Regions from separate parts of the Sporacetigenium sp. TC11 genome, predicted to be linked through region 4. Evidence: riboswitches for the same ligand, from Rfam matches in the RefSeq annotation. Region 4 holds a riboswitch; each other region holds the start of a gene.
The links. Region 4 has a riboswitch for thiamine pyrophosphate ahead of ACUSRV_RS13845 (MTH1187 family thiamine-binding protein). Riboswitches for the same ligand answer to the same signal wherever they lie in the genome.
Positions count from the first base shown of each region.

Region 1: linked by a shared signal. The riboswitch ahead of thiW (energy coupling factor transporter S component ThiW) and the one ahead of ACUSRV_RS13845 (MTH1187 family thiamine-binding protein) in region 4 are both predicted to bind thiamine pyrophosphate.
Region 2: linked by a shared signal. The riboswitch ahead of thiS (sulfur carrier protein ThiS) and the one ahead of ACUSRV_RS13845 (MTH1187 family thiamine-binding protein) in region 4 are both predicted to bind thiamine pyrophosphate.
Region 3: linked by a shared signal. The riboswitch ahead of tenA (thiaminase II) and the one ahead of ACUSRV_RS13845 (MTH1187 family thiamine-binding protein) in region 4 are both predicted to bind thiamine pyrophosphate.

Region 1 covers NZ_JBYVNY010000001.1:59,334-64,363, forward strand. Annotated here, with positions in the region: gene hutG (formimidoylglutamase) at 136-1,146, opposite strand; gene ACUSRV_RS00295 (DUF3892 domain-containing protein) at 1,401-1,634, opposite strand; gene thiW (energy coupling factor transporter S component ThiW) at 1,715-2,215, opposite strand; TPP riboswitch at 2,300-2,411, opposite strand; gene ACUSRV_RS00305 (spore coat protein) at 2,490-2,948, shown strand; gene ACUSRV_RS00310 (nucleoside hydrolase) at 2,992-3,972, opposite strand; gene ACUSRV_RS00315 (superoxide dismutase family protein) at 4,076-4,576, shown strand; gene ACUSRV_RS00320 (acetate uptake transporter) at 4,625-5,030, opposite strand, start outside.
Region 2 covers NZ_JBYVNY010000001.1:599,075-604,104, forward strand. Annotated here, with positions in the region: gene ACUSRV_RS02795 (N-acetylmuramoyl-L-alanine amidase family protein) at 57-809, opposite strand; gene ACUSRV_RS02800 (hypothetical protein) at 928-1,623, opposite strand; gene ACUSRV_RS02805 (hypothetical protein) at 1,645-2,400, opposite strand; TPP riboswitch at 2,575-2,686, shown strand; gene thiS (sulfur carrier protein ThiS) at 2,760-2,954, shown strand; gene thiF (sulfur carrier protein ThiS adenylyltransferase ThiF) at 2,957-3,532, shown strand; gene ACUSRV_RS02820 (thiazole synthase) at 3,544-4,317, shown strand; gene thiH (2-iminoacetate synthase ThiH) at 4,320-5,030, shown strand, end outside.
Region 3 covers NZ_JBYVNY010000008.1:46,465-51,494, reverse strand. Annotated here, with positions in the region: gene ACUSRV_RS12005 (GNAT family N-acetyltransferase) at 1-248, opposite strand, end outside; gene ACUSRV_RS12000 (winged helix-turn-helix transcriptional regulator) at 401-784, shown strand; gene ACUSRV_RS11995 (hypothetical protein) at 879-1,037, opposite strand; gene ACUSRV_RS11990 (alanine/glycine:cation symporter family protein) at 1,194-2,540, opposite strand; glycine riboswitch at 2,696-2,784, opposite strand; TPP riboswitch at 3,021-3,121, shown strand; gene tenA (thiaminase II) at 3,213-3,881, shown strand; gene ACUSRV_RS11980 (ABC transporter ATP-binding protein) at 3,882-4,643, shown strand; gene ACUSRV_RS11975 (ABC transporter permease) at 4,643-5,030, shown strand, end outside.
Region 4 covers NZ_JBYVNY010000011.1:8,779-13,808, forward strand. Annotated here, with positions in the region: gene ACUSRV_RS13825 (metallophosphoesterase) at 1-2, opposite strand, end outside; gene ACUSRV_RS13830 (ABC transporter ATP-binding protein) at 100-798, opposite strand; gene ACUSRV_RS13835 (ABC transporter substrate-binding protein) at 776-1,792, opposite strand; gene ACUSRV_RS13840 (ABC transporter permease) at 1,797-2,564, opposite strand; gene ACUSRV_RS13845 (MTH1187 family thiamine-binding protein) at 2,539-2,829, opposite strand; TPP riboswitch at 2,905-3,010, opposite strand; gene ACUSRV_RS13850 (TatD family hydrolase) at 3,056-3,817, opposite strand; gene ACUSRV_RS13855 (patatin-like phospholipase family protein) at 3,836-5,030, opposite strand, start outside.

The DNA.
Region 1 (5,030 bases), on a different contig from region 4:
ACTCATGTAAATTGAACACATCATATAATCCGAGTTTCATCTCTCTATAACTTGTAAAAAGTCCTAGAATACAATGTATTCTAGGACTTTTTTAGCAAGGGACCTGCTCATTGGCACTATGAGCGTAGCGAATTTTTAAATATCTAAGTTATGAACTTTAGCTATTGTATTAACTACAGAAAAAATTAAAGTAGAAGCCAAATTTGCAGTAGTATTATCTTGATCAAATCTCGGTGATACTTCAGCTATGTCAAAACTTATTGTTTTATTAGATTTTAAGATATATTTAATAAGTTTTAATACTCTTTCTGGATCTAACCCTAAGGGTTGTGGTGCACTTACACCAGGCGCAAAAGCTGATGAAAATACATCAGTACATATTGTCATATAAATATGATCCTTTGATTTCATAAAGTCATCTATCTTATCTATTACATTCCAATGCCCGCTATCTGCAATATCTTTTGCCCATATATATTTAACTCCAAGCTTATCTGCAGTTTTAAATAACTCAACTGTATTGCCACGTTTTTGTATTCCAACGCAAAGATAAGAGTAATCTATATCTCTATATTTGCATATATCTGCTATTTGTCTAAACATAGTTCCTGATGTCCCACCATTTGGATATGGTCTAAGATCAAAATGAGCATCAAAGTTTATTATACCTATACTTGGTTTATCATTAGTTTGTGATAAATAATTCAATAATCCATTGTAGTGTCCAAAGGCAACTTCATGGCCTCCACCTAAAACAATAGGGAAGAGATTTAAGCTTAAAATCTTTTCTATGGCTTTTGAAAGTAACTCTTGGCTTTCTTCTAAAGTGCAATTTTCACAAAATATATTTCCTGCATCAAAAATTTTTACGTCTTTTGTAAACCAGCAAGGTAGATTAACTAATTCTTTTCTAATACTTAAAGGACCATTAGCAGCTCCTACTCTCCCTTGGTTTCTCATAACTCCTTCATCACTGCAAAATCCAATAAATGCAAAACCTAATTTACCACTATACGGGATTAGCTCATCTCTTAAGTCAATATTTTTAACCCATTGATGCCATCTAAATGCATCAAAGTTGCTTTCACTATCTACTCTCCCTTGCCAAACTTCATCCTCTGTTGTCTTATAATTTATGCTAAACATTGTCCCCTCCCAATTTATGTTATGCTAAAATGCTTAATATATTTTTTATGAATATCTTATCTATCATTAATAGTAATTTAATTCTATATATTTTTCAATACTATAGATACCAGTTCCTCTTTACAAAATATTCTAACTCCTAAACTATTCTCCTGTTTTATGAGTTCATCAAATATAATATTACTAAATATCAATTAAAGACAATAAAAATTACCACATTTAATAAATGTGGTAATTTTATATAATTAATATAACTATTCAAATGTTGGAATATTATCTAGATTGTCATTTTTATCTCCATTAGGATTACTTCTCAAATATTCTCTTCCATTTCTAGCCTTACCTACATTTACACCTTCTATAAGATGGTCTTTAGCCAACATTATAGCACTTTCAATAGCATAGACATTTCCATCTTGCAACATAACATCAGTAATGTCTCCCTGTTGATTTTTTCTTACCTTAATTATCTTTGTTTTATTATCCATGGTAACATCTCCCTTATACTTATTTGTATCTATTAGTATTAGAAGATATTTTATAATTATTCTATTTTTTAATAACCACCTTACAAATTAGCTCCTTCTTTTAAATTAATAGTTTTTGTGATTTTAAAATATGTAATTAAAAAATAAGCAATTAAACTTCCACCTATAGTACTTATTAAAAATGGAGTTACGTAAAATAATGCAGCTACTTCTTTACCCATTACAAATTTGGCTATTGGAAACGCCAATAATCCGCCTAGTATTCCTGTTCCAAATATTTCTCCAAATACAGCTAAACTCACCTTTTTAGTTTTCATGTACAACATTCCAGCTAAAAGGACTCCAATCATGCTTCCCGGAAATGCCATAAGCGACCCTGTTCCCAATACATTTCTCAATAACGAAATGCAAAATGCTATTGCAAGTCCATACCAAGGACCTAATATTACAGCGCTTAATACATTTATCGTATGCTGCACAGGAAAACACTTAGCTACTCCTATAGGTATAAAAATAAGATTACTTCCTACTACACCTAATGCTATAAACAGTGCTGAAAGAGTTATTTTCTTTGTTTTCATTTACTTAATCCTCCCTTTAATATTTTTAAATAAAAAAACACAAACCCATAGGATTTGTGTTTTAATTAGCACATTATATAATAATACTCATCAACAAACAACTTCCTACGCTGGCATTACCCAGTTCAGGTTATTAGGGTCAAAGAATTAAGGTTCTTACTCTCAGTTGGCCTATCCAACTCCCCTGTGTTATGGATTATTTAATTTTATAGGATAATTATAACATAATAAGCAAACACTATATATAATAACTTTTACATAGGAGGTTTTTAATATGGCACTTACTAATAAAGAAAAAACTCTAATTGAAGACAATTTAAATGCGGAATATTTATGTATAAGAAAGTACGAGCAATATGCTGCAATGGCTTCTTGCCCAAAATTAAAGCAAGTATTTAAAGATCTTGCACAAAAAGAACAACAACATGCAGACACACTTACAAAGCTATTATCTTCAAACGGTGTAAACACTCAAAATCTATTTGAAAGTTATAACAAGCCTCAAGGAGATTTATCAAGCGTACAAACTAGTCTTGGAATTACAGATGGTCAACTTCTAAGCGATGCTTTAAGTACGGAAAAGCACGTTTCAGGTTCTTATAACAATGCTGTTTTAGAGTCAGTTGATGCTAAAATAAGAAAACAACTTCAACATATACAACAAGAAGAGCAAAATCACGCTGAAACATTATTTAATGAAATGAAATCAAGAGGATTGTATAATCCATCTTAAATCAAAGGGAGCATAGGTTAACTATGCTCCCTTCTTTTTTATTTTAATACCCGTATTTTTTATTATTCAAAACTATATCTATATCTTCTTCATACTGTGGAAAAAGTCTATTAAAAAACATTTTAAAAAACTTATTACTATCTACTTTTGTAAGAACCATACAGTTTGGTCTTTTTCTTAGAAAATTCCCTTCATCTACCATACTCATTCCCATTGCTTGCCCTTCAGTTATAACATCTAAATAATATTCCTTTCCACTACATAAACTTTTGTCTAAAACATAGGCTATTGCAAGAGGATCGTTTATTACACATCCCAAAGTTCTTTCTTGTTTCCAATGGAAATCCACATAAAATCTAGTAATATCAACTATAAATCTTGAGAGATCATTATTAAATTGTCTTATCATTTCAATGTAATTTGGAGTAAGTACAACCTCTCTTGTTACATCAAGTCCAACCATAGTAATTGGAACTTTTGAATTATTAAATAAATACTTTGCACTATGAGGATCAACCCAAAAATTAAACTCAGCTACAGGAGAGCAATTTCCAAAACTTTTAAATGATCCTCCCATAAGTACAATTTCTTTTATTTTAGAGAAAGCATCTTCATTTTCTTTCATAGCTTTAGCAATATTAGTAAGAGGCCCTATGGCTACAATAATAATATCTTTTTCTTTATTTATAGTATCAATAATAAAGTCAACAGCACCAGTTTTATACTTTATATCTTCTAATTCTTCATAATAATATTCCCCTAATCCATCTTCTCCATGGGTATCCTCTGCTACAACTAACTCTCTTTCAAGAGGATCAGTCTCTCCTAAATATACAGGCACATCGAGTCTATCCATATTTTTTAAAACTTTAAGAGCATTTAATGCCCCCTTTTTTCCATGTACATTCCCAGAAACAATCGTTATTCCTTTTACATCAATTTCTTCAGCTTTTAGCGCAAGAATAATTGCAAGTACATCATCAATGCCTGGATCACAATCTATAATTACTTTCCTCTTATCCATAATTCACCCCTTATTTATATTTGTCCTATTTTGAGTAACACAATAATCATGACAAGCATATTATTATTATGAGTAACTATTTATAAAAGGATGTGTATTAATTATGTTTGCTTATGCTCTTTTAAATGGGGGGTCTTTGGCTCCAAATCTAAAAGGTAATGTATATTTTATAGATATACAAGGAGGGGTTCAGGTATGTGTTTCGGTAACTGGTTTGCCAGAATATAAACCTGGCGAAAATGGTAACCTTCCTATAGGACCACATGGTTTTCATATTCACGAAAATGGAACTTGTGAAATAGGAGATCCTAATGACCCTTTTATGGATGCCGGGGGCCACTGGAATCCAAATAATCAACCTCACGGAAACCATGCAGGGGACTTCCCTACTTTATTTTCAAACAATGGAGTTGCCATGATGTGTTTCTTCACTAATAAGTTTAGGGTTCAAGATGTAATAGGAAAAGCTGTTATAATACATCAAAGTCCAGATGATAACAAGAGTCAACCTGCAGGAAATGCTGGCAAAAGACTTGCTTGTGGAGTTATTACTCAAGGAACAATACCTCCTACGCAACAAAATAGAATGTATTATTATTATTAAAATAAAAAAACGTAATGAGTTAGCCTTAGCTAATTCATTACGTTTTTACTATGCTGATTTTCTAGAATTTCCAGAAATGTTACCCTTAAATATTCCAAAAGGCTTACCAACTGGTAAAAATACTCTTCCAAAATGATTGTTTAGTACAGAGGCTGCACAACCATAAAAAGATAATAATGATACTATAAGTTCTGAATATCCTGCTAATTCATGTGAAAATTCTGGCATTATTCCAAAAGAGTTCATACTTAATCCTAAGAATAAAAAGTTTATAAAAAAGAAAATACTAAATAATACCTTGTGAGTTTCCATAGCTCCTATTGTCATAAATACAGTAAATATTAAATATCCGATGAATACAACCCCTGTTTGCTTAGGATCTGCATTTTGTGCAAGTATGGGTCCAAATACGCCTCCTTGAATTAACCAAGTAAGTGCCATGCCAAACCAGAAA
Region 2 (5,030 bases), on a different contig from region 4:
AACGACCTTGAGAAACAGGTCCGTTGCTCAAAAAAGCTCGCCAACGTGGCGAGCTTTTATATTCCTAAATATTCTAATATTCCTTCAACTATTCCTTCACTTAAAAGGTCTTGATATTGAGGGTCTGTTAAGTTCTTTTCTTCTTGAGGATTAGATAAGAATCCTGTTTCTATTAATATTCCTGCCATATTTGTTTCCCTTATAACTTCAAAATTTCCAGGTAAAACACCTCTGTCCTTTGTATCCAAATACATAAATATATTTTCGTGTACTATTTGAGCAAGTTTTTTAGAATCTTCCGTTCCACGTGTATAATAATAGGTCTCTAATCCATTGGCTGTATTAGCCCCTTGTTCTGAGTTTTGATGTATAGATATAAATGCATCAGCTCCTAGAGCATTTGCAGAATCCGTTCTTTGGTCTAGTGTCAAATATGTATCATCAGTTCTTGACATTATAACTTCTATTTGCGGATATTCAGATAACTTAGAACCTATTTCTTTCGCTATTTGTAAACTTACTTCTTTCTCTAAAACTCCTGTAGGTCCCTTAGCACCTTGGTCATTTCCTCCATGACCTGGATCTATAAATACCTTATATCTTGTTATAGTTGTCCCTTTTGATGCCGATTTAAGTTGAGTTTGTTGTTTTACTGTTTGTTCTTTAGCCTGTACATTATCTTTACTCATTAGAGTATTTACAAGTAAACTGATGCCAAATATTATTGTACTAAGTGCTAGTATTAGAATAGCAACCCTTGTTTTCTTAATTCTTCTTCTCTTTCGTGTTTTCACGACTTTCCTACTCATATACTCTCACCCTTTTTTATTTCTTATGCCTTAATTTTACCTAATTGTAATTTTATCATGATAAGGCATTTTTTTCAAACTAAAAAGCATTTCAATTATTGAAATGCTTCATAAATATTTATTGAGTTATATTAGGTATTGCAGTACCTATAGGATCAGTTTCTTCTGATGGCTTTTGAGGTACTTGTGTATTATCATCTGGTTTATTATCTTCATTATTATTTTGATCTGGATTTTGGTTTGAATCTGGGTTTGGATTATTAGGATCTATGTTATCGTTATTTTCGTTATCTTTACCAGTATTATCTTTATTAGGATCTTCTACATTTACAGGTGGCTTAGGTGAATAAACTGGCGTTGATTTTGGCTTATTTTTCTTTTTTACAGGTGCCTTAACTACCACTTTTTCTTTTTCAACTATTAAATCATTTCCACTTATTCTGTAATCAGCTACTTGAAATGATTGTAAAAACATTACTGGTATATATACTTCATTTTCCTGATATATGGATTCTGTATCTGTAGGAACATTCCACCCATCTACATTAGTTACTTTGAGTGGTTCATAATGGTCATCTATTTTTGCAAATGATGCATACTCCTTAACTGCTATATTTTTTCCATTTACATTAAATATATAGCCATCTTCCATTTCTTTGTATTCCCCGCCTAATTTTTTTACAAATAGCTTTACAGGCATGTATTTTTCATTATCTTTAGTAAATAATTCTACACTCTGGGAATATGAACTATTCCCAAGGACCATTGATGATACTAAAGTAGCTACCCCCAGAGTAATAATTTTTCTTTTCATAATATTTCTCCTTTGTACAGATTAATATATTATAGAAGTTTCCGAGAAAACTATTACGTCTTTGTGCTCACTATTATATTCCCAAGCTGTATCTTCACCTTCCATAGGTTTCGCAATTGCTATTACCTTATCTAGATTTTTGTCAGGATTTAATTGATCTATCTTTTTTATTAAAAATTCTATTTGATACAATGCTTCTCTATCTTCTAATGTATCAGGCATTTTCATATCTATTTGTGCAAAATCATTTTCTTGTTTTATTCTTTTTATTTCAAATTCCTTTGGTATAGAATTTTCTAGCTTTTTAGTTATTAAGTTGTATTTTTTTAAAGTTATATAGCTTTTATCAATGTCTTTAGTATATATTATACCTTGACTTATTTTAGAAATATCTCCAGAATAAATTTTTGCATCATTTTGATTTTTAAATATGTATATTTGTGCTTGTTTTATATTTTTATCTTTTGTAATGGATTTTTTATATAGATTTTCAGATAAATAGTTTGCTTGGTCAGGTCTTATTTCATCTTTCATAAATATATTGTAAACTGACTTCTTTTGTCCATTTTCTTCAATTATATTTTCGGAAATAATCTTGTAATCTTGCTCTGATATTACTTCAAATTGCTGTGAGTTTACAACTTGTCCACTATTTTTCTTAAATAAATCGTCTACCCTAGTCTCCCCTTGACTTAATGTAAACCCTAGAGTGACAAATATCGTTCCTAGTATAGCGGCAACTGTTATTTTAAATTCACTACCCCTTAACTTACTCAATTTAAGCACATCCTTCTTAAGTATATGTATATATCTATTATACCAAAATTTTCTAATTAACAAATAAGTATCGGTATACTAATTCTGACATATGTCTACAATTATTTTTTTATTTTCTTAAAAATATGTTGATTAACTATTTATTATATGTTAACATCAAAAACAAATATAATAGTTATTCGCTAGGGGTGCTGGATAAGGCCAGCTGAGATAAAGACCCGTTAAAGTCTTTGACCCTTAACCTGATCTGGATAATGCCAGCGTAGGAAAGTGTATAGTATTAATATGTCATCTTGTACATATTTAGCACAAATCCTTATGGGTTTGTGCTTTTTTATTTTACAAAAAGGAGGTGCCTTATGATAGTAAATGGGAAAGTTTATTCTTTTGAAGGTAATATTACAATCTCTGACTTACTTAAAAAGCTAAATCTAAATTCAGATTTAGTAGTAGCTGAAGTTAATTTAAATATAGTTTATAAAGAAAATTTTAGTGATACAATTTTGAATGATTCTGATCGCATAGAAATTATAAGCTTTGTTGGAGGTGGATAAAATTGGATATACAAAAACTAAAAAATGCCAAAATTGGCATAGCTGGTGCTGGAGGTCTTGGTTCAAATATAGCTATAGCATTAGCTAGAATAGGAGTAGGAAATCTTATTGTTGCTGATTTTGATGTTGTAAATAAATCAAATTTAAATAGACAGTATTATTTCACAGACCAACTTGGTGTAAAAAAAGTATATGCGTTAAAAGAGAATATATTAAGAGCAAATCCAGATATAAATGTAGAACCTATAGATGTTTTGCTAGATGAAAGTAATATATGTAATATATTTAAGGATGTAGATATAGTAGTTGAAGCCTTTGATAATCCAAAATACAAGGCTATTATAGTAAATACTGTACTTAGTAATATGGATAAAAAAATAGTAGCATGTTCAGGTATTGGCGGTTATTACTCATCTAACTCTATAATAACTAAAAAGATAAATGATAGATTTTATTTAGTTGGGGATGGTTTGTCTGAAGTAGGTGAAGATGTAATGCCTTTAGCTCCTAGAGTTGGTATAGCAGCTCATCATCAAGCAAACATGGTTTTAAGGCTTATACTTGGAGAAGATGTTTAAGGGGGATTAATATGGATAAGTTAAAAATTGGTGGAATATCTTTAAATAGCAGATTATTTGTAGGTACAGGAAAATATTATTCTAACGGTATAATTCCAGACGTTTTAGATGCATCCGATTCACAGGTTATAACTGTTGCACTTAGAAGAGTTGATTTAAATTCTAGTGAAGAAAATATATTAAATTACATACCTAAAGACCGTATACTTCTTCCTAATACATCTGGAGCTAGAAATGCAGAAGAAGCAGTTAGAATAGCTAGACTCGCTAGGGCTTGTGGCTGTGGAAACTGGATAAAGATAGAAGTTATATCAGATAATAAATACCTACTTCCTGATAACTATGAAACTATAAAAGCTATAGAAATATTAGCTAAAGAAGGATTTATAGTTCTTCCTTATATGAATCCAGATCTTATGGATGCAAAAAGGATGGTAGATGCCGGAGCTGCTGCTGTTATGCCTCTTGGATCACCTATAGGGACTAATAAAGGTATTAGAACAGAAGAAATGATTCAAATATTAATAGATGAAATAAAAATTCCTATTGTTGTTGATGCAGGAATAGGAAAACCTTCACAAGCAGCAAAGGCCATGGAAATGGGAGCTGCTGCTGTATTAGTTAATACTGCAATAGCTTCATCACCAAATCCTATTCTTATGGCAAATGCATTTAAACATGCTGTAATAGCTGGCAGAAATGGTTATTTAGCTAAGCTTGGTGAAGTAAAACAATATGCACAGGCCTCTTCTCCACTAACTGGTTTTTTAAATGGAGGAGAATAATTATGAGTTTTTATGACGCATATTCAAATTATAAAGACTTGGACTTCAATGCTTATTTTGAAACTATAAATGACTATAACATAAAAAGCATACTAAACAAAGAAAAACTAGACACTATGGATTTTTTAGCTCTTTTATCTCCTAAAGCTAAAAATCATATTGAAGAAATGGCTCAAAAAGCTCACAAAATTTCAGTTCAACATCATGGAAAAACTATACTTTTATATACTCCACTTTATGTAGCAAATTACTGTGATAATAAATGCTCTTATTGCAGTTATAACATAGAGAACAATATAGCTAGAAAACAACTATCCTTAGATGAACTTGAACAAGAAGCAAAATATATAAGTGAAACGGGTCTAAAGCATATTTTAGTTTTGTCAGGAGAATCAAAGTCAAAAACCTCATTTGTTTACATAAAAGATTGTATATCCTTATTAAAAAATTACTTTGATTCTATAGCTATTGAAATATATCCTCTATCTTATGAAGAATATAAAGAACTTATAGATATAGGAGTAGATTCTCTTACTATATATCAAGAAACTTATAATGAGAATATATACGATAACGTTCATATTGCAGGTCCTAAAAAAAATTACAGAAATAGATTAGATGCTCCTGAAAGAGCTTGTATGGCAAATATCAGATCTATAAATCTAGGTTCTTTACTTGGGCTTAATGATTTTAGAATAGATACTTTCTTTACA
Region 3 (5,030 bases), on a different contig from region 4:
CAATATGTTTCTTTTGGAGATACGTTAGAATATACATAACCAACTGGTTTATTATTATCTCTTACAACTACAATGTAATTGTGTAGTGCAGTTTTCACAGAAGGAACCATTCTAGAATCAAAATTCATTGGATTAAATAATTCTGGTGTAACTGTTGCCACTGATTTTTGGAACACCATTAGTTCATTGCATAAATCTTTACAGTATTCAATTTTATCATTAGGTATAACTTCATATGTTATATTCATTTATTTCACTCCTTGTATTTAAATAAGCCTTAGGATTTCCTAAATAAAATTAATTGATCAATTATGATATAATTATAATACATGATAAAAAAACTACAAGTATGCAGTATTTAATGACTAAGTAAGAAAAAACTGACTAAAGGAGTTATTAAATGAATAGTAAAAGTAATGAAAATGAAAATACTAAAAATTGTCCATTAACATATGCCCTAGAATTAATTGGGGGTAAATGGAGACTTCCTATTATATGGGCTTTGAATCAAAATGATACTTTGCGTTATAACGAACTTAAAAGAAAAGTTGATGGAATAACAAATATGATGTTATCCCAATGTTTAAAAGAAATGGAAATCTATGGCCTTGTTAATCGAAAGCAGTATATGGAGATACCACCAAGGGTAGAATACTCATTGTCAGAAGATGGTAAAGACTTAATACCTGCACTTGAATCATTAGCAAGATGGGGTAAAACTATGAGAAATAAGCAAATAGACACTTTTGATAAAGAAAAGTTAGAATTAGAATCAACTCTCTAAGTTTAAAGGTATATAAATAAAATACAAAGTGGTGAGATTTGAGTCTCACCACTTTTATAAAATAACTAAAAATCACAATTTTAATTTACATCTTTTACATATGAGATTCTTTATGAGTATCTTTAGTTTTATCTTTATCTTCGTCTTTCCAAGCGATTAATGCAATATCTTCACCTAATCTACTTTTTAACTGTTGTTCTAATTCTTGTACTGCTTTTAACTCATCAGATTTTAAATTTGTCATTTTAAACATAGTATCACTCCTTATTTATTATTTTAAAGTCAATATTATTTTGTCTATATCCATATATAAAAAGTCTAGTTATTTTTTAACTATTAAGTTTATATTTAGTTATATTTGCAATACTTATTTTGTATTTTATTGATGAGAATTAAAATACAAATGATTTTATTTATTAGATTTTAAATGATCCATATAAATCTTAGTTTCATAAACAACCACAGGCATAAGGTAAAGTAGAGCAATTAAGTTAGGAATAGCCATAAGACCATTTACAATATCGGCAATTATCCAAACTACTTCTAACTTTAAAAATGATCCAAGAAGTACCATAAAAACAAAGACAACTCTATAACCATTTATGCCTTTAGTACCAAATAAAAACTCAAAACATCTTTCACCATAATAACTCCACCCTAGTATGGTAGTAAAAGCAAATAAGGTTAAACTAATTGTTAAAAATAAAGGTCCGATACCAGGAAGTACACTTTCAAAAGCACTTTGAGTCATAATAGCACCATTTAAATCTCCTTGCCAAACACCGGACAATATAAGTGAAAAACCAGTAAGAGAACAAATAATTAAAGTATCTATAAAAGTACCAGTCATAGAAATAAGACCTTGTTCAGCAGGCCACTCAGTTTTAGCAGCAGCTGCAGCAATAGGTGCACTACCAAGTCCTGATTCATTAGAAAATACACCACGAGCAATACCATTTCTAATAGCCATAGAAACACTAGCTCCCATAAATCCACCAAATGCAGAAACCGGAGTAAAAGCACTTTTGATTATCAACATAAAAGCAGATGGTATTTTATCAAATGAACTTGCTAGAATTAATAAACATATTAATATATAAAGAACTGACATAAAAGGAACTAACGCAGTTGAAACATTAGATATATTTTTAAGTCCTCCAAATATAATTAAAGCAACAATTAAAGCCAAGGCAATTCCAGTCATTCTAGGGTCAATTCCAAAACTTCCGTTAATGGCATCAGTTATAGAATTAACTTGAGTAAAAGTACCAATACCTAAAAGTGCAACTAACACACCACTTATAGCAAAGAAAATTGCAAGAGGTTTGTATTTATTACCCATACCGTTTACTATGTAATACATTGGTCCACCAGATATTTGCCCGTTTTCATCTTTAGTTCTATACTTTATAGCAAGAACACCTTCAGCATATTTAGTAGCCATACCAAAGAATGCAGCAACCCACATCCAAAATAATGCGCCAGGACCTCCCACTTTTATAGCAGTAGCAACACCAACTATATTTCCTGTACCAACAGTAGCAGCAAGAGCTGTACATAAAGCACCAAAGCTAGAAATATCACCACTACCATTGTTTTCAGCTTTAAAAATCAACCTTAGAGCAGTAGGGAGTTTAGTAATTTGCAAAAATCCAAGCTTAAAAGAAAATAAGATACCAGTACCTACTAATAGTAAAAGTAAAGGTGGACCCCATATGAAAGTGTCCATTTGGTTTAAAACATCAATTAAATTCATAAAAATACACTCCTTAAAATTATTTGCTTTAATAAATCAACAGAGAAAAATGAATTAATTGACAGGAGAATTAAAAAGAGCTAAATCTAATATAGATTCAGCTCTGGATAAATGACAACTATAAAAAGGTACTCAAAAAAGTACTAAGTATATAGTATGTGATCCCTGTCCTTTTGCCTGAGAGATTGAGCTAAATTGCCTTGCCCCTTCGGCGCCCATAATGGGTCTCTCCAGAGTTCCCTAAGCTTTACAGTCCTACTTTTATAAAAGTACCTGAGAGTGTTATTCCTTCGGTGTGTCAAATTTGACAACTCTTCTATAAAGCTTCAATCGGGTATTGATTTGTTATTAGCATTATTTTAGATTATATTAAAGCATACTATGATAAATGTCAACTAAATATTTTGATTTTTATACAAATAATATATCGACAGAATTCTACTAATCATTGACATTATTTTATTTAAAGTATAAAATTTAGATATGTACTAGGGGAGCCGTTATGGCTGAGATGAATTTTATTCAGACCCTTTGAACCTGCACTGGATAATGCCAGCGAAGGGAAGTTGTAGTATAATACATAAGTTAAATCTAGTTTATATAGATTTATAATTATTGAATTATCAACTCCTTTCGATGGTATGTTAAATACTGTTTGAAAGGAGTTTTTTTATGCAATTTTCACAAAGATTATTATCAAAAGCTAAACCAATTTGGGAAGCTTACCTAGAGCATCCTTTCCTTAAAGAACTCAGTCAAGGCACTTTGGAAGAAGAAAAGTTTTGTTTTTACGTTAAACAAGACTATGTTTATTTAATAGATTACATAAAAATTTTCGCATTAGGAATGGTTAAAGCAGATAATTTAGAAGATATGAAAGCTTTTTCTAGATGTGCAAATGCTATAGTAAATATTGAAATGGATTCACATATTGAATTTGCAAAGAAGTTTGGAGTAACTAAAGAAGAACTTGAAGGTACAAAACCAAATGCAAATAACTTATCATACACTAAGTTTATGCTTCAAATATCTAATCAAGGATCATTAGCAGAATTAGTGGCAGTACTACTTCCTTGTATGTGGAGTTATGCGTTTATTGGTAATACTTTAGCTAAAGATAAAAAGGCATTAGAGCACCCTCTTTATAAAGAGTGGATACTTACTTATGCAGATGAAGAATACAATAAGGAAAATGATTGGTGTATAAAATTAATGGACAGACTTGCTGAAGGTCTTCCAGAGAGAGAACTTCAAAAATTAGAAAATCTCTTTGTCCTTTCTTCAAAATATGAGTACATGTTTTGGGATGGGTGTTATAAAAAAGAAAGTTGGGTTATTTAGATGAAAGCACTAGAAATTAATAATTTATCATTTAGGTATAAAGATTCAGGAAAACTTATAATCGATGATTTATCCTTTAGCATAGACAAAAATGAATTTATTACAATAATTGCACCTAGTGGAACAGGGAAAAGTACTCTTTTTAGGTTGATTTTAGGGCTACTAAAACCACAAACAGGCACTGTCAAAATAGCAAAGGAATATAATAAAAATGTTATAGGATATATGCCCCAAAATGATTCATTAATGCCTTGGAGAAATATCCTCGACAATACAGCTGTTGGACTTGAATTAAATGGTCATAGTAAAAAAGAATCTAGAAAAATAGCAGCTACATACTTTGAAGACTTTGGACTTAAAGGTACTGAAAAATCATACCCTCATGAATTATCAGGGGGTATGAGGCAAAGAGCTTCTTTTTTAAGGGCTATAGTAAATAATCCTTCAATACTTTTATTAGATGAGCCATTTTCTTCTTTAGATGCATTGACTAGGAGAAAGATGCAAACATGGTTATTAGATCTTTGCCAAAAACAAAAAAATACAGTATTTATGATAACTCACGATATTGATGAGGCATTGCTTTTATCTGATAGAATACTAATTTGCACACAAATACCATATAAAAATTTAAAGTCTATAGACGTTAATTTTAGAAGACCTAGAAACTATGAAACAACACTTTCTAGTGAATTTATAGAGCTAAAAAGGGATATTTTAAATATTCTCGATGAGATAGATGGTAAAGGGGGGAGGATATAATGAAGAAATTTAAGGATTATATATTCCCCATAACATTTTTAATATTTATTTTCTTAGCTTGGGAGTTTTTAATACCATATTTTAATATACCAAAGTATATTTTGCCTAGGTTTTCTAAAGTCACTGATGCTTTGTTCACCCAAAGAGAATTATTGTACAATCATTCATTAATAACTTTAGGTGAAGCAATATTAGGCCTTAGTATATCAGTAATTATAGGTATATCTTGTGCACTTTCTATATATCTTTGGAAAAATGTAGGAAAAACATTATACCCAATTATAATATTTTCTCAAACAATTCCAACGATAGCATTGTCACCTATTATGATTATGTGGTTTGGATATACGATATGGTCAAAGGTGGCAGTTGTAGTGTTGTTTTGTT
Region 4 (5,030 bases):
ATATATCTCACTCCTTTAACTATTTATATAATAAATTATATGTAATACAAAATCATTTTATAAGAAAAAAGACTACCATGTGGTAGTCCTTAATAAAATTTAAAGAATATCTAGTATTTGTCTTTTTAAATTTTCTCTATTTTCTTTGTCCACTCTAAATTCATGTTTAATTCTAGATGGCTTTTCAGATATAATATATATTCTGTCTGAAAGGAAAACAGCTTCTTCTACATCATGAGTAATAAATAATGTAGTTATGTTTAGACTATTCCTAACTTCTAGTAGCCATTCTTGCATTTTATATCTCGTTATAGAGTCAAGCGCTCCAAATGGCTCATCTAAAAGCATAATATCACTTGAGTTTACAAAAGTTCTAAGAAAATTAGCCCTTTGTCTCATCCCACCTGAAAGTTGATGAGGATGATTTTTCTCATATCCACTAAGTCCAAATATTTCAAAGTATTTTTCAGCTTTATTTCTAGCTTTCTTTTTACTTTCTCCTTTTAAAACCAAGGGAAGAGATACGTTGTCTAAAATATCTTTCCACGGAAGAAGCAAATCTTTTTGATGCATATAACTTATCTCTCCGTTTACATTTACTTCTCCACTGTCTTCTTTTGTTATCCCAGTTATAATATTAAATATAGTACTTTTACCACTTCCACTTGGACCTAATATAGATACAAGTTCTCCTTCTTTTACTTCAATTGTAATTTTATCTAGTATCTTTGTATTATCAAAGGACTTTTTTATATCTTTAAGTTCTAGCTTGATATTACTTTTCTGGCAAGAATTCATTAGTATATGCCTCACTTGCTTTCATGTCCTTCTCAATTAACTTGTTATCTAAAAGGAATTTTGTGTAATTATTCCATACACTATCTTTCATTTCGCCCCATCTTGCTGCATCATCTGTATATTTATCAGCTAAGAACTTTTGACTTTCAATTACAAGGTTTTCATCTAATTCTGGAGCATGTTTAAGTAGTATTTTAGCACTTTCTTCTGGATTTTTAATAGCATAATTATATCCTTTAGATGTAGCATTTAAGAACTTCTTAACCATTTCTGGATCATTATCTATGTTATCTTCACTAGAAACTATTACAGGAGTATAATAATCAAGTGCTGGATCTAAATCTTTAACTGGTATATAGTTTATTTCTTCACCCTTTAATCTAGCTTCTATTCCTGTCCAACCTTCAAATATCCAAGCCATATCTATATGTTTTTTTGTTGCAGTAAAGAAATCATCATTACCCATATTTACAAGCTTTAGTTTAGAATAGTCTGCTCCTGATTTTTCCATAACAGCTTTTAAAACTGCTTCTTCAGAAGGAGATCCCCATCCTCCATACGATTTTCCTTCAAAATCCTTTGGAGAAACAATATTTTTATCTTTAGGAGAAGCGAATCCTGAAGTATTATGTTGAATCACAGTTGCTATAGCTTTTATAGGTAGTGGGTCTTCTGAAGTTTTTGCATATGTAACTTCCTCTTGATAACTTATAGCAAAGTCAGCCTTATTAGTAGCTACAAGTACAGGTGCAGTACTTTCTGCAGGTTGTACTATTTCAACATCCAAGCCTTCTTCTTTATAGTATCCTTCCTCTAATGCAACATATAATCCTGTATGATTAGTATTTGGAGTCCAGTCCAATACCACCTTAACCTTTTGTAACTTAGAAGTTTCTTTATTATCTTCTTTTTTATCTTGACCTGCACATCCAGATAAAAGAGATGCAGTTAAAATTGTACTTGCTAATATCGATATTAATCTTTTCTTAAACATATAATCACTCCTCATTCCAGTATACGAATATTTTTTTGAGAACTTCTGCTATTAGAACAAATATTATACTAATAAATACAACTATAATAGTTGATGCAAATACCTTATCTAGGGCATAAGCGCTTTTTGCCCTTAACATATAAACTCCTAATCCCTTATCTCCTCCTAACCATTCTCCAATAGTTGCAGCCATAATCATATATGTTACAGATATTTTAATTCCAGAGAAGAAACTATTCATAGCCATTGGAAGTTTAAGATGTGAAAAAATTTGCCATCTATTAGCTTTCATAGTTTTGAATAAATTTATGTAGTCTTTGTCTATTTTTTCTAGTCCATCTGCAAAATTTATAACTATAGGAAAAAAACAAGTTATCATAACTACTATTACCTTAGGTAATAACCCAAATCCAAACCATATTATAAGTAGTGGAGCTATTGTAATTGTTGGTACAGTTTGAGATATTACAAGTATTGGATATAGACATCTTTTAACTATTGTAAAAAAATCCATAATTATTCCAAGTAAAAATGCAAATATTACAGCAAGTATAAATCCAACAACACCTTCATAAATAGTTACTAAGGTATGATCCTTTAGAGTATCAAAATCTTCTTTAAAAACTTCTATTATGTCCAAAGGGGTAGGGATTAAATACTGTGGAATATTTTTAAACTCTACAACAAATTGCCAAATAATAATAATAGTTAATATAAAAATTACAGGAAGTATGTTTTCTTTAGTTTTATCTATGATTTTTAAGTTTTTCATTTATTGTAAGACCACCAACTTTTTCGTCTATTCTAGCAGTTGTTATAACCCTTTCTATTCCTAAATCAAAAGGTATTTTGTGAACCTTTTTTATTAAATCAAATACCTCATCAAATTCACCTTGTATTGTAGTGCTCATTGCTCCTATTTCATATTGTAGACCACTATTTTTAATATATTCAATTGCTGCATCTACTACTTTATATACCTCATCTTCACTAATAGCTGGTATTAGTGGGAAAACTGTTATATCTGCTACTACCATTTAAGCCACCTCTTCTTTATTATTTGTAATACAAAAAGTCCTATCCGACTTTGGATAAGACTTAAACCTACTTAATTTAGCAAATTTTCATCTCCCTCCGTTGGCATTACCCAATTCAGGTTCAAGGGTCGAGATTTTCAATCTCCTCTCAGACGGTTTACCGACTCCCCCGATATACTTTTGTTTGTAAAATGATTTCTAAGTTTTATTATATATTAAGTGTTTATTATAATAAAGACGTTATTTGTAAGTTTTTGACTAATTTTACAAAATTATTTTTAATTTGTGCTTTTAATTCATTTTCATCTATTTTTTTAACTCTAGATATATCATAATACACATTTTTTATATAGCTTGGCATTGCATATTGTCCATTAACCCACTCCAAGGCTGTAGGGCCATCTGTTTCTGCAAGTAACTTATGTATAGGTATATATTTAACTATTTCTTGAGTTAATTTACAATATGGGATATCTACGCTTACAGTAAAATAACATCCCATGTCTATAAGCATATTTAAAATATTTATATTACCACTATACCAGTGAATTATAGCATTATTTCCTACATCGTATTTTCTTAGTAAATTCACAATTTCTTCTTCTGAACCTTTTGTATGTACATTTATAACCTTATCGTATTGTTTTGCCTTTTTCAAAAAATACTCAAACACCTTTATTTGATTTGAATAAGTACTTTTATCTTCAATCCAGTGAAAATCAAGGCCTATTTCTCCTATAATCGGTGTTTCTATTATATACTCATCTAATTTTTCTAAACAGTCACCGTAGTTATTTGCATTGTTTGGATGTATTCCAAAAGTTGGTATTATTAAATTACTTTTCTTAGATATTTCCTTGTTTTCTATATAACTTTTTATATCCATTGAACAAGCTAAAGTTAGTATATTGTTTTTATTTATACAATCTATGGCTTCTGTAATTTTATTTTCATAAAAATCTAAATGATTGTGTGCATCTATATACATAAAACCACCTTATATTTTTTATAATATGTAAGGATCGTATATACTTCCCTTTCCTATACATTTTTCAATTTTTTTTATGTAAATAGCAGGTCTTATACCGTCTATTTCATGATAGTCTTTTCTACTTATTGTTGCATTATCTTTTACTACTCTTTGTTTTTTGTAACTTTCTGACTTTATCTTATCATATGTTGGCATCTTTTCGTAAGAAAAATCTCTAAGCCAATAAGATTTCCCATGTATAGTATAAGCTAAATTTTGTTTTTTTAGAAATTCTACAACTTCTTTCATGGAAAGTATAAATACCTTATCATTTTTCGAAACTCTTTTCATCGTCTCATCATATCCTTTTAAACACCCATTTATATCAGGTTCATAAGGTGAATTTTCATATAAATATTCATTATCTACAGGTATTATTAGGCTTTTTTCTAAATCAGTAAAATCTTTCAAAAATATATATTCATTATTTAAAAACTCCCTAATTGAACTATTTTTCCAATTTGCATAACCTCCGAATTCCTTATATTCTACAATATTTGTAGACAATAAAAATAGTCTATCATCTTCTTTGTTAATTACTTGCCATACTATATCTTCATAATTGTATCTTCCAAATTTCATATAATCTCCGACCATAATTTCTACTTTGTTTTTTGTATTGATTATAGGCAAATTAATAGTTATCTTAGTTTTATTTTCATCTTTTATTAAGCTCGGAAGATAATCCTTTAATTCTCTTATTGTATCTACATATCCGTGATTTAGTCTCCATATAGCCCCATTTGATGTAAAGTCGTATTCTCCAGGGACACATGGTATAGATATTGGTATAGGAAGGTTTATTTTATTTTCTCCATCTAAATTGTGTTTTGGCCTTAAAGTTATTATTTGTACATTTGGATATTTACTTTTTAAGTTTTTTATGTATCTTGCCTCACCTTTTGTAGGTTCATTATTTAGACTTACAGATATTATTAAATCACACCCTATTTCACAAAGGGGTTTTAGAGTTAGATTATCAGTTTTATATCCATCGCAATATTTTTTGCAATCTATTACTACCTCTTCAAAAACCTCAGGTATAGCAGAAGAAGCTAATAATATGTCTATTATATTTTCTGGGCTTCGGTTGCTTTTATTTATTTTAAAATACTTTGCTTTGTTATGTTCTACATCTGTACAACCTACAAAAAAATCTATGTCTGATTTT